Regions from separate parts of the Thermococcus henrietii genome, predicted to be linked through region 2. Evidence: riboswitches for the same ligand, from Rfam matches in the RefSeq annotation. Region 2 holds a riboswitch; the other holds the start of a gene.
What was found. Region 2 has a riboswitch for fluoride ahead of CS910_RS07280 (respiratory chain complex I subunit 1 family protein). Riboswitches for the same ligand answer to the same signal wherever they lie in the genome.

Region 1 (4,543 bases), 120 kb from region 2:
CTTATACCCACCGCATCGACGCCGACCTCAAGGGAGAACTCCACGAACTCCAAGTCCTTCTCGGTCACCGCATCTATTGCCAGCCTCGCCTTCGGGACGTTTATACCCTTGTGGGAGAACAGCGTGCCCCCGACGAGAACCTTGCAGATGACGTCCTGACCCCGAACTTCCTCAACGCGGAGCGCTATGAAGCCGTCGCTGAGGTAAATCACATCGCCCTTGGAGACCATCCTCGGGAAGTCCTTGAACTCAACGGGGATTACCGCTTCGTTTCCAACGACGTCCCTGGTGGTCAGAGTTATAGTCTGCCAGCGCCTCAGGTTGACGGAACCGCCCTCTATTTCTCCAACGCGAATCTTGACGCCGGGCAGGTCGCCGAGTATCGCGACGGGCCTGTCGAGCTTCTCTGAAACCTTCCTGACGAGCTTTACCGCCCTCTCGTGCTGTTTGAGGTCGCCGTGGGCGAAGTTGAGCCTCGCAACGCTCATGCCCGCGCGGACCATCGCAGAAACCGTTTTCTCCTTGAGCGAAGCCGGGCCGAGGGTCGCTATAATCTTCGTTTTCTGCCCAGGAAGTCTCATGCTACCACCTAAGAAGGGACTACGCGCTCCCGCTAAAAAACGTTTCCCGCGGAAGGTTTATTAATTAGGGCGCCCTAAAAGCTCTGGTGGTTTCATGGGGTTCCTTGAGGTTGAGGTTTACGACGAAGGGGGCCGAAAGGTCAGGCTCGGGGACATCGTAAAGGGCAGGTGGACGGTTCTCTACGTTTACCCAAAGGACAACACCCCCGGTTGCACAACCGAGGCGAAGGAGTTTACGGAGTTGCTTCCCGAATTCGAGAAGCTTGGCTTCCAGGTGATTGGGGTCTCGAAGGATTCTGTTGAGAGCCACCGCAGGTTCAAGGAGAAGCACGGGCTAAAGGTTAAGCTCCTGAGCGACCCCGAGGTTCAGCTCATCAAGGCCCTCGGCGCGTGGGGAAAGAAGAAGCGCTACGGAAAGGAATACGAAGGCGTCATAAGGAGCACGTTCATCATGAACCCTGAGGGTGAAATCGTGTGGGAGAAGCGCAACGTCCGGGCAAAGGGGCACGCCGGAAGGGTTCTCAAGGTTGCCAAGGAACTCAAAGGGTGAAGCTCCCCAAGCTCTCCTTCAGTTTTTTCATGCAGGAGTCACAGAAGATGGCGGGTCTGGAGTCCCACTCCTCAATCGTCGCCGGCGGGTTCATGACGCACGGGTTGGAGCAGTGCTCGAGGCCGAAGGCGTGGCCGACCTCGTGAAGGATGCCCTTGAGGAGGCGTCCCTTGAAGGTCTCGAGCTCACGGGGAAGGACCCTTCTGGCGAGGTGTTTGACGTCCTCCTCGACGTTTGGGCTCTCAAGGGTTCTGATGGCCATTCTGAGGACGTCCGACTCAAAAGGTCTCATTGAGAGCACCATTATCCTCCTTCCGAGCCTCTCCGCCTGGAACCCCAGGAAGCTCTCGTAGAAGTCGAAGTAGCGGTTCCTCGACGCGAGGGGGAAGCTTATCAAACCGAGGATTTTGTTCATGGTTATTCCGTCGTTCTTCTCGAGCTCAACCTTGAGGCGGTAGTCAAGGAAATCAACGAGGACCTCGAGGGGGTATAACCTGACCCTGTCCTCGGGGGTCTCAACCGTTATTAAGTAACCTGGTTCGAGGGTCAGGCTGTCCAGGTAGAGAAACCTCAGAGGGAGGTCGAGGTCTTTTAAAAGCCTGTTAGCGTCATCAACGACTTCGAACATTGTCCTTTCAAGCGTTTCGCTGAGGAAGTTGGTAACGTATGTGAAACCGATGAACTCCATGGATTCCACCGCCGCTCATGACTTAGGCGGGAGAATCTTTATAAGCGTTCTTTTAGAAGGTTGAACCAAGATGTTTTTAAGTCACCACCGGGAGTGAATGCTCGGGCGATGGCGTCCGCCCTAACGGCCCGCCGGGCCTGATGACGCCTGTTCTGCGTCCGGGGGGTGAGGGTATGGTCTCCAAGTTCGACAGGATTGCCCGTTACGTTAACGTTGATGCGGTTCTCAAATACGTGGGAGAGAGGCGCCACGAGGACGGAGGGTACTGCTTCGTGAGCCTTCTCGACGATACGAACGTAAACGACACCTACTACGCGGTCAAGATTTACGAGCTATTGGACCTGGACTTTCCAGAGCCCGAGAAGACTATAGAGTTCCTTGCAAATGCGATACAGCCCCAGACGGCCGTCGTGGCAATAGCGATGGCGCTTGAGGGGCTGGCCGTTCTCGGGGCCAAGGACGTGGCGAGGGAGAGGAGTGAGATAGTCTTCACCAAGTACAACCCCGCGGAGGGCAAGTTCGCGGTTGGACTCGGGGGGAGCGAGGAGTTTGGAACGGCAACGCCGCTCGAGGCCACCTACTGGGTCACAAAGGCCTTCGATGCAATCGGCCTCAAGTTTAACCCCGACGAGAGGGAAGCCATAAGGGAGTTCGTCATGAAGTTCCGCAACGGCAACGGCTACGGCGTCAAGCAGCCGACTACGACTATGACGTATCAGGCGATATTCAGCCTTCGCAAACTCGGCTATCACCCGCCGAAGAGTCCCCACTTCAGGAACTGTGAGCTCTGTGGTGATTGGGGAGGCTTTACCGAGGTGCCCTACAGTCTTCCACCATACCTAGAGCCAACGTTCTATGCCTCCAGGGGACTGGAGATTCAGGACGAAGCGCCTTCCTGTCCGAGGAGGCACATATGGTTCATCCGCCAGCTTCAGAATCCCAACGGGGGATTCAGGAGGAGTATAGAACTCGGAATCTCGAACTTCCAGAACACCTACCGCGCGCTGGCGGTCGTTGAGTTCGCCTCACGCTTCGTTTAGTGAAGGCCTATGGACGTTATCGAGCTGGAGCTGAGGAACGCTATGAGCGAGCCGGGTTGCCCGGTGTGCAGGTTAGTTGAGAGGTTCGAGAGAACCGAGATTGAAACGATACTCTACGAGCACCCCAACGACCCCGAGGTGCGGAGGGAGTTCAGGGGAAGCGGCGGGCTCTGCACGTATCACGCGTGGAAGGTCCTCCACCTTGCCCTTTCCAACCCCCTCCTCGGTCCCCACGGGGTCTCCGTCATATACGAGGACGTTCTTAGGAGCTACCTCTCTGGGAAAGTGGGGGAAGACGAGTGCTTCCTCTGCAGACTCTCAAGAGAGAAGGAGAGAACGCTAATCGAGTCCATCGCCGACAGACTGCCGGAGCTCCTCGATGCCTATGCGGAATCCCCATCGATACTCTGCAGGAGGCACTACGAGGAAATCCTCAAACTCGTAGAAGACGAGAACCTTAAAACCCGTCTCGAGGAGGTTCAGAAGGAAAAGCTTCGGGAGCTTGACGCCCGGCTCGTGCGGCTCATCGAGAGCTTTGACTACAGGTCCGAGGAGAAACCGAGTGAGGATGAAAAGAGGGCAGTCATTGAGGCCGTTGAATTTCTGGTCGGGAGGGAGGTAGGACCCCACTCCCGGCGCCGGGAGAGGAGGGAGAAGCGTTGGCCGTTGAGATTGAGGTGAGTGGTGAGGAACTCGACGCAATCAGGAGGAACAGGCGAGAGATAGAGGTAAGATTGAGGGACGTTGAGGGACTTGAAAGAACGCTGAGAGCCCTCAAGCTGAGGATTTTGCTTGAGAGACGGGAAAAACTTCGAAGAAAGCTTGAGGAGATGGAGAAACACTACGAAGAGCTCGTTGAATTCGAGAAAAAAGCCAAGGCCGACAGGGAGTACATGATGAAACTCCGCGAGGAGCTCGGGGAAGAAAACGCGAGACTCAGGAAGATGCTGGGTGGTGGGGATGAAGATAACGGTGTGGGCAAAGGGAAGGTGGAGAAAGGTTAGCTTCACAATACCCGACGACCTGTGGCGGCGAATAGAAGAAGTGAGCAAAAAGCACGGTTTTCGAATTGAAGAAGCACTTCGGGTTATCCTCCTCGATGGATACGTTGACGAGGAAGTTAATGACGAGGAGCTAAGAAGAATTGAAGAGGAAATAAACGGGCTTGAGGAGAAACTTTACGAGCTCGAAGGTCACTGGTCCCCCTTAAAGTTCAAGACGTACTACTCGGCCATGGACAACCAGAACCTGGCGATAATGCTCTCGGGGATGATAGCCGAGAACAAGAGGTTGAGGAAGATGCTCGGCATGCCGGAAAGGGACTACTCGAAGGTGGAGGAGCTGATACACTACTACATGTCATCCGCGTTCGGTGAGGGAAGTGGGAAGGGTTGAAGAACTTCTACGCGAACTTGAGAAGCTCAGGGAGGAGTACCAAAAAGCTTTAAAGGATGCCGAAATCATGCGGAGGGAGATAGCCCGGCTGAGGGCTGAAAATGAGAGACTCCTCAGGTCACCCAAAGGGGAACAACGTTGATGACGTTAGGGAACTCTTCGAGCTCTCCCGTGAGATAGCTTCCCTGCGGTTTAAACTCACCACCGTCCTGAACGAAAACTTCTACCTGGCCATGAAGCTCTTTGCACTCTCCTCACGAAACAAACTCCTCGGTGGAAACGGGGCTAG
Region 2 (4,543 bases):
CCTCAAGCCCAATCCACATCCAGCCGAGGTTCGAGACGACGGCGGTGAAAATCATCGAGAGCGCGAAGAGCGAGAGGAAGCTCCAGTAGAGCCTGAGCGGGTAGAATGGCCTCTCGACCCTCTCGACGTAGTAGAGCGAGGCCAGGGAGGCAAAGAAGTAAATCCAGGCTATCGTCGTCGCCAGAATCATCGAGTACCAGTCGGCGTAGAAGTAGTGGCTCGAGACGGTGTAGCCCCTGATGAGCATGTCGGTTGCCATTGATGCCGTTATGAAGGCCAGCCCGGGGACGATTGCCCTGCCGAGCCTCTCCGAGATGAGCGGAAGGAGCGTTGCTATGAGTGGTATCGCGAGCAGGTAAACCACGGCCTCCATGCTATCACCCCACCAGCTCCTCGACTTCCAGCGGTCCGTAGCGCTTCTCGGCACCTAAGACGACCGCGAGCAGGACGAAGGCTATCATATCGAGCAGTATCCCGAACTCAAGGACCATGGGCATCGGCGAGAGCATCACCGCGAGGTAGAGGAGCGCGTTCTCCTCGCTGAGGTAGCCGACTATCTGGGCCAGGGCGTTCCTCCTCGAGGCTATGATGAGCATGCCCAGGAAAAGCAGGACGAAGGCTATGACCCCGCTCCAGTTGTCCGTTGCCCTGTAGATCGGGATGTAGAGGAAATACGCGAGAACCGCCACGACGAGGCCGAGGACTATCGCGTGGTGCGTCGTCTTAATCTCCCTTCCGCGCCAGATTCTCTCCTTCCTGACGTCCCTCTGGAGGAGCCAGGGTATCAGAAGTGCCCTGAACGCTATCGTGATTCCGCCGAGGATTATGAGCTCAGGAATCCGCTTTTCCCAGCCGACTATTCCGATAATCAGACCGATTAGGACGGACTGGAACGCAACCGCCTCAATCAGCGAGTGCATGTAGGACTCGGTGAGCATGAAGAAGGCCGTGAGGAGGACCACCGAGCCTAGCAGGTTTAGGATTTCGTTGATCACGGCGCACCACCCCCGAGGAGGAAGCTGATAACGCCCATTATCGCCAGGAGGAAGCTGGCGGAAAGGTAGTCGATGATGCGGAAGAGCCTTATCTTCGCCAGGGTCTCCTCAACGACGACGAAAGCCAGGATGAGCCCGAGCATCTTGACGAAGAGCGTCGCGATTCCCTTGGCAATCTCGACTAAACTTGCGCTCGTCGCGAGGCCCCATGGGACCGCGAAGACGTTGAGGAAGACCGCCATCAGGATGAAGGACTTCATGTAGCCCGCCCAGGAGTTGAGGGCGTAGAGCGGGCCTGTGTACTCGAGACCCTTTGCCTGGTCGAGCATTCCGAGCTCGTTGCTTCCGTGGGACTCGATTGGGAGCTTTCCCGTATCGAAGAGCAGGAGCATGAAGAACGCGGCCGTGATGAGGATGTGCGTCGGGCTGAGGTACCAGCCTTCCGCCGTTACCCTGTGGTTCATCAGGAACGGGTTGTTGGTTCCGGTGATTATCGCCACTCCGAAGAAGACCATTATGAGGACCGGCTCCGCGAAGGCCCCAAAGTTCACGGAACGGGTTGCCCCTATCCCGGTGTAGTAACTTCCCGTCCTCTCGGTGGCCAGAACCGAGGCCATCGCGGCGAGGCCGAATATGAAGGTCCCGCCGAAGAAGTCCACCGTCGGGGCCAGCCAGCTCGGGAAGTTGCCGACTATCGGGAGCACCCAGGGCAACGTCAGCATTGCACCGAAGGCTACGAACGGCGCGATGACGAAGAACGGGCCGACTCCCTCTGGAATCAGCGTCTCCTTCCTGAAGAACTTCGCGAGGTCGTAGTAGGGCTGGAAGATGCTTATTCCCTTCCTCGACTCGATGCGCGCCTCTATCTTCTTAAGGATTCCTACCATTAGGGGTGAGAGCAGGAGCACCACTATAACCTGAACTAAACCGATAACCACCCTGTCTTCCGGGTTCAAAGGCGTCACCTCCCCGATATGGAGAGAACAGGCGTCATTAGCCCCTGTTCGGGGCAGTTAGGGCGGACGCCATCGCCCGGAAATTTGCCCGGCGGTTTTATGAGGCTGGGTTTTTAAAGGTTTTGAGAACTCGGGAGTTCACTGATGGACGTCTTTGGGGGGATGCTCCTCTTTTCTCCCTGCCTTGAGGTACTTGTCCATGACATTAATCGCTTCCTCGTCGCTCCAGTTTCCTCCGAGCATTCTGTTCTCGGCTATGTAGCCGGCCAGCTTGATTGCAAGGGTTCTGTTCTCGTTGAAGAGCTCGTACATCTTGTAGTTGAGCACCGCCTCCTTCTTCGAGAGCTCGAGCAGTCTGTCACGGAGTTTCTCCTCTTCCATCTCCCTCACCCTTTAAATTCTCGTTTTCCCTTTGGAGCTCTCTGAGGGCTTTCCTCAGAAGCTCGTTGTCCCGCTTCATCTCAGCGTATTTGAGTTCCATAAGCTCAAGGAGCTTCTCCATTTCCTCGATTCGCTTCTTCAGCTCCTCTTCCCTCAAGGTTCTCCACCGGGTAAGAATAGAAGGGGAGGCGTAAAAACCTAACTCAGAAGAACACTATAACCGCGTCCCCAACTACTGCCGTCTCGACCTCTTCGCCCTCACTGAACACCGCCTTCCTGATGATGACGTCGTCTTTGCTCAACTCGACCTTCTGACCGTCGACCTCGAACTCGACCTTTCCGGCCTCCTTGAGCGCCTTGGCAACCTCTTCCGCGTGCTCCTTGAGGTAGGTGGTAATCTTCGGCACGAGCTTGCCGTATCTCGGCCCAACGGTTCTGAAGTTGGGCTTTATCTCGGTTATGCGCTCCTCTAAAGCCGGCTCACCCCTGATGACCTCAAGCCTCTCGATGTTCATCGTTCCGGCTATGTCCCTCTCGATGGTCTTGAGCTTCTCGTAGGAGTCCGTTGCATAGATGGCTACGTGCTTGAGCTTGGCGTTGAGGGCGAGGCCGTGAGAGTTCTTGTAGCGCCTTATCGCACCGACTATTTCCCTCGCCAGCTCACCGAGCTTCTCGGCCTCTTCGTCGATTCTGTCCTCTCTGAACTTCGGCCATTCAAGGAGGTGAACGCTTTTAACGCCAACCCGCTCGCGGAAGAGGTTCTGGTAGAGCTCCTCGGTGATGTGCGGGACGAAGGGCGCCATCAGGAGCATCAGGTTGTAGAGGAGCTCGTAGAGCGCCGTCTTAGCCTTCAGCTTGCTCTCCTCGTCGTCGCCGTAGAGACGGTACTTAATCATCTCAATGTAATCGTCGGCGACCTCGTGCCAGACGAAGGTTATCAGCTCTCTCGTCAGAAGGTTGAAGCGGTAGCGCTCCATCTCCTCGGTGGCGAACTTGATGAGCCTGTGGAGTCTGCTGAGAATCCAGCGGTCGAGCGGTTCGAGCTCCTCTGGCGCTTTGTCCGGGTCGAAATCAGCGAGATGTCTCTCGGCGAAGCGGTAGATGTTCCAGACCTTCTGCAGGAAGCGGAAGTTGTAGTCTACGGTCTCCCACTTGAACGGGTGGTCCTCTCCGGGTGGGGCGAGGGCCGTCCAGAGCCTCAGAGCGTCGGCGCCGTACTTCGGAATGACCTCATCCGGGGCAACGACGTTGCCGTAGCTCTTGCTCATCTTCCTTCCATCGGGCCCGGCGACCATTCCGTTGATGAGGACGTCGCGCCAGGGCTTCTCGCCGGTAAGTATGTAGGTCCTGAATATCGTGTAGAATGCCCACGTCCTTATGATGTCGGTTCCCTGGGGCCTGAGCGCGGTCGGGAAGTTGTGCTCGAACCAGCGCTTGGCTTTTTCGTCGCCCTTGATGGCCTCGTGCCACTTGGTTATTATCAGCGGGGTTATGCTCGAGTCAACCCAGCAGTCGAGGACGTCGGTGACGGGCTTCGGCTCGCTTCCGTCGGAGCACTTCCTCGGAGGCTTGTCAAAGCGCGGGTCAACCGGAAGCTTATCCTCGTCGGGCAGTATTATCTCGCCGTTATCGCAGACCCAGAATGGGATTGGAGTTCCGAAGACCCTCTGCCTGCTTATGACCCAGTCCCAATCCATGCTCTCGGCCCAGTCCTTGAGGCGGAGGAACATGTCCTCGGGATACCAGTCGATTTCCTTCGCGACCTTCACTATCTCGTCCGTGAAGTCCTTGACCTTTATGAACCACTGCTTCTTGGGGAGTAGCTCAATCGGGGCCATACAGGAGCTCCTCTCGGTGTGTCTGAGAACGCGGTGCCTTATCTTCTCCTTCTTGTAGAGGAGACCCATTTTCTCAAGGTCTTCCGCAATCTTCTTCCTCGCTTCCTCGGTCTTGAGGCCGGCGTAAGGCCCGGCGTTCTCGTTCATGGTTCCGTCCTCGTTGATGGCTATGATGACCGGCAGGTTGTAGCGCTTCTGCCAGACGACGTCCTGCTCGTCACCGTAGGTACAGTTGTAAACCGCTCCGGTTCCAAAGCTCGGGTCAACGTCCTCGTCAGCCAGAACCGGCACTTCCCTCTCGAATATCGGGAGCTTGACCTTCTTGCCGACGACGTCTTTGTAGCGCTCGTCCTCTGGGTGGACGAAGACGGCA

Region 1: another riboswitch for fluoride. It lies ahead of CS910_RS07925 (prenyltransferase/squalene oxidase repeat-containing protein); the one in region 2 lies ahead of CS910_RS07280 (respiratory chain complex I subunit 1 family protein).

The regions. Positions count from the first base shown of each region.
Region 1 is NZ_LT900021.1:1,433,845-1,438,387, reverse strand. It holds gene pyk (pyruvate kinase) at 1-581, opposite strand, end outside; gene CS910_RS07935 (peroxiredoxin) at 676-1,131, shown strand; gene CS910_RS07930 (archaemetzincin) at 1,121-1,819, opposite strand; fluoride riboswitch at 1,915-1,976, shown strand; gene CS910_RS07925 (prenyltransferase/squalene oxidase repeat-containing protein) at 1,993-2,859, shown strand; gene CS910_RS07920 (DUF6062 family protein) at 2,869-3,540, shown strand; gene CS910_RS07915 (hypothetical protein) at 3,519-3,863, shown strand; gene CS910_RS07910 (ribbon-helix-helix domain-containing protein) at 3,820-4,254, shown strand; gene CS910_RS11910 (hypothetical protein) at 4,241-4,396, shown strand; gene CS910_RS07905 (hypothetical protein) at 4,356-4,543, shown strand, end outside.
Region 2 is NZ_LT900021.1:1,311,712-1,316,254, forward strand. It holds gene CS910_RS07270 (proton-conducting transporter transmembrane domain-containing protein) at 1-373, opposite strand, end outside; gene CS910_RS07275 (hydrogenase) at 378-995, opposite strand; gene CS910_RS07280 (respiratory chain complex I subunit 1 family protein) at 992-1,951, opposite strand; fluoride riboswitch at 1,973-2,037, opposite strand; gene CS910_RS07285 (hypothetical protein) at 2,090-2,332, opposite strand; gene CS910_RS07290 (hypothetical protein) at 2,310-2,489, opposite strand; gene CS910_RS07295 (valine--tRNA ligase) at 2,536-4,543, opposite strand, start outside.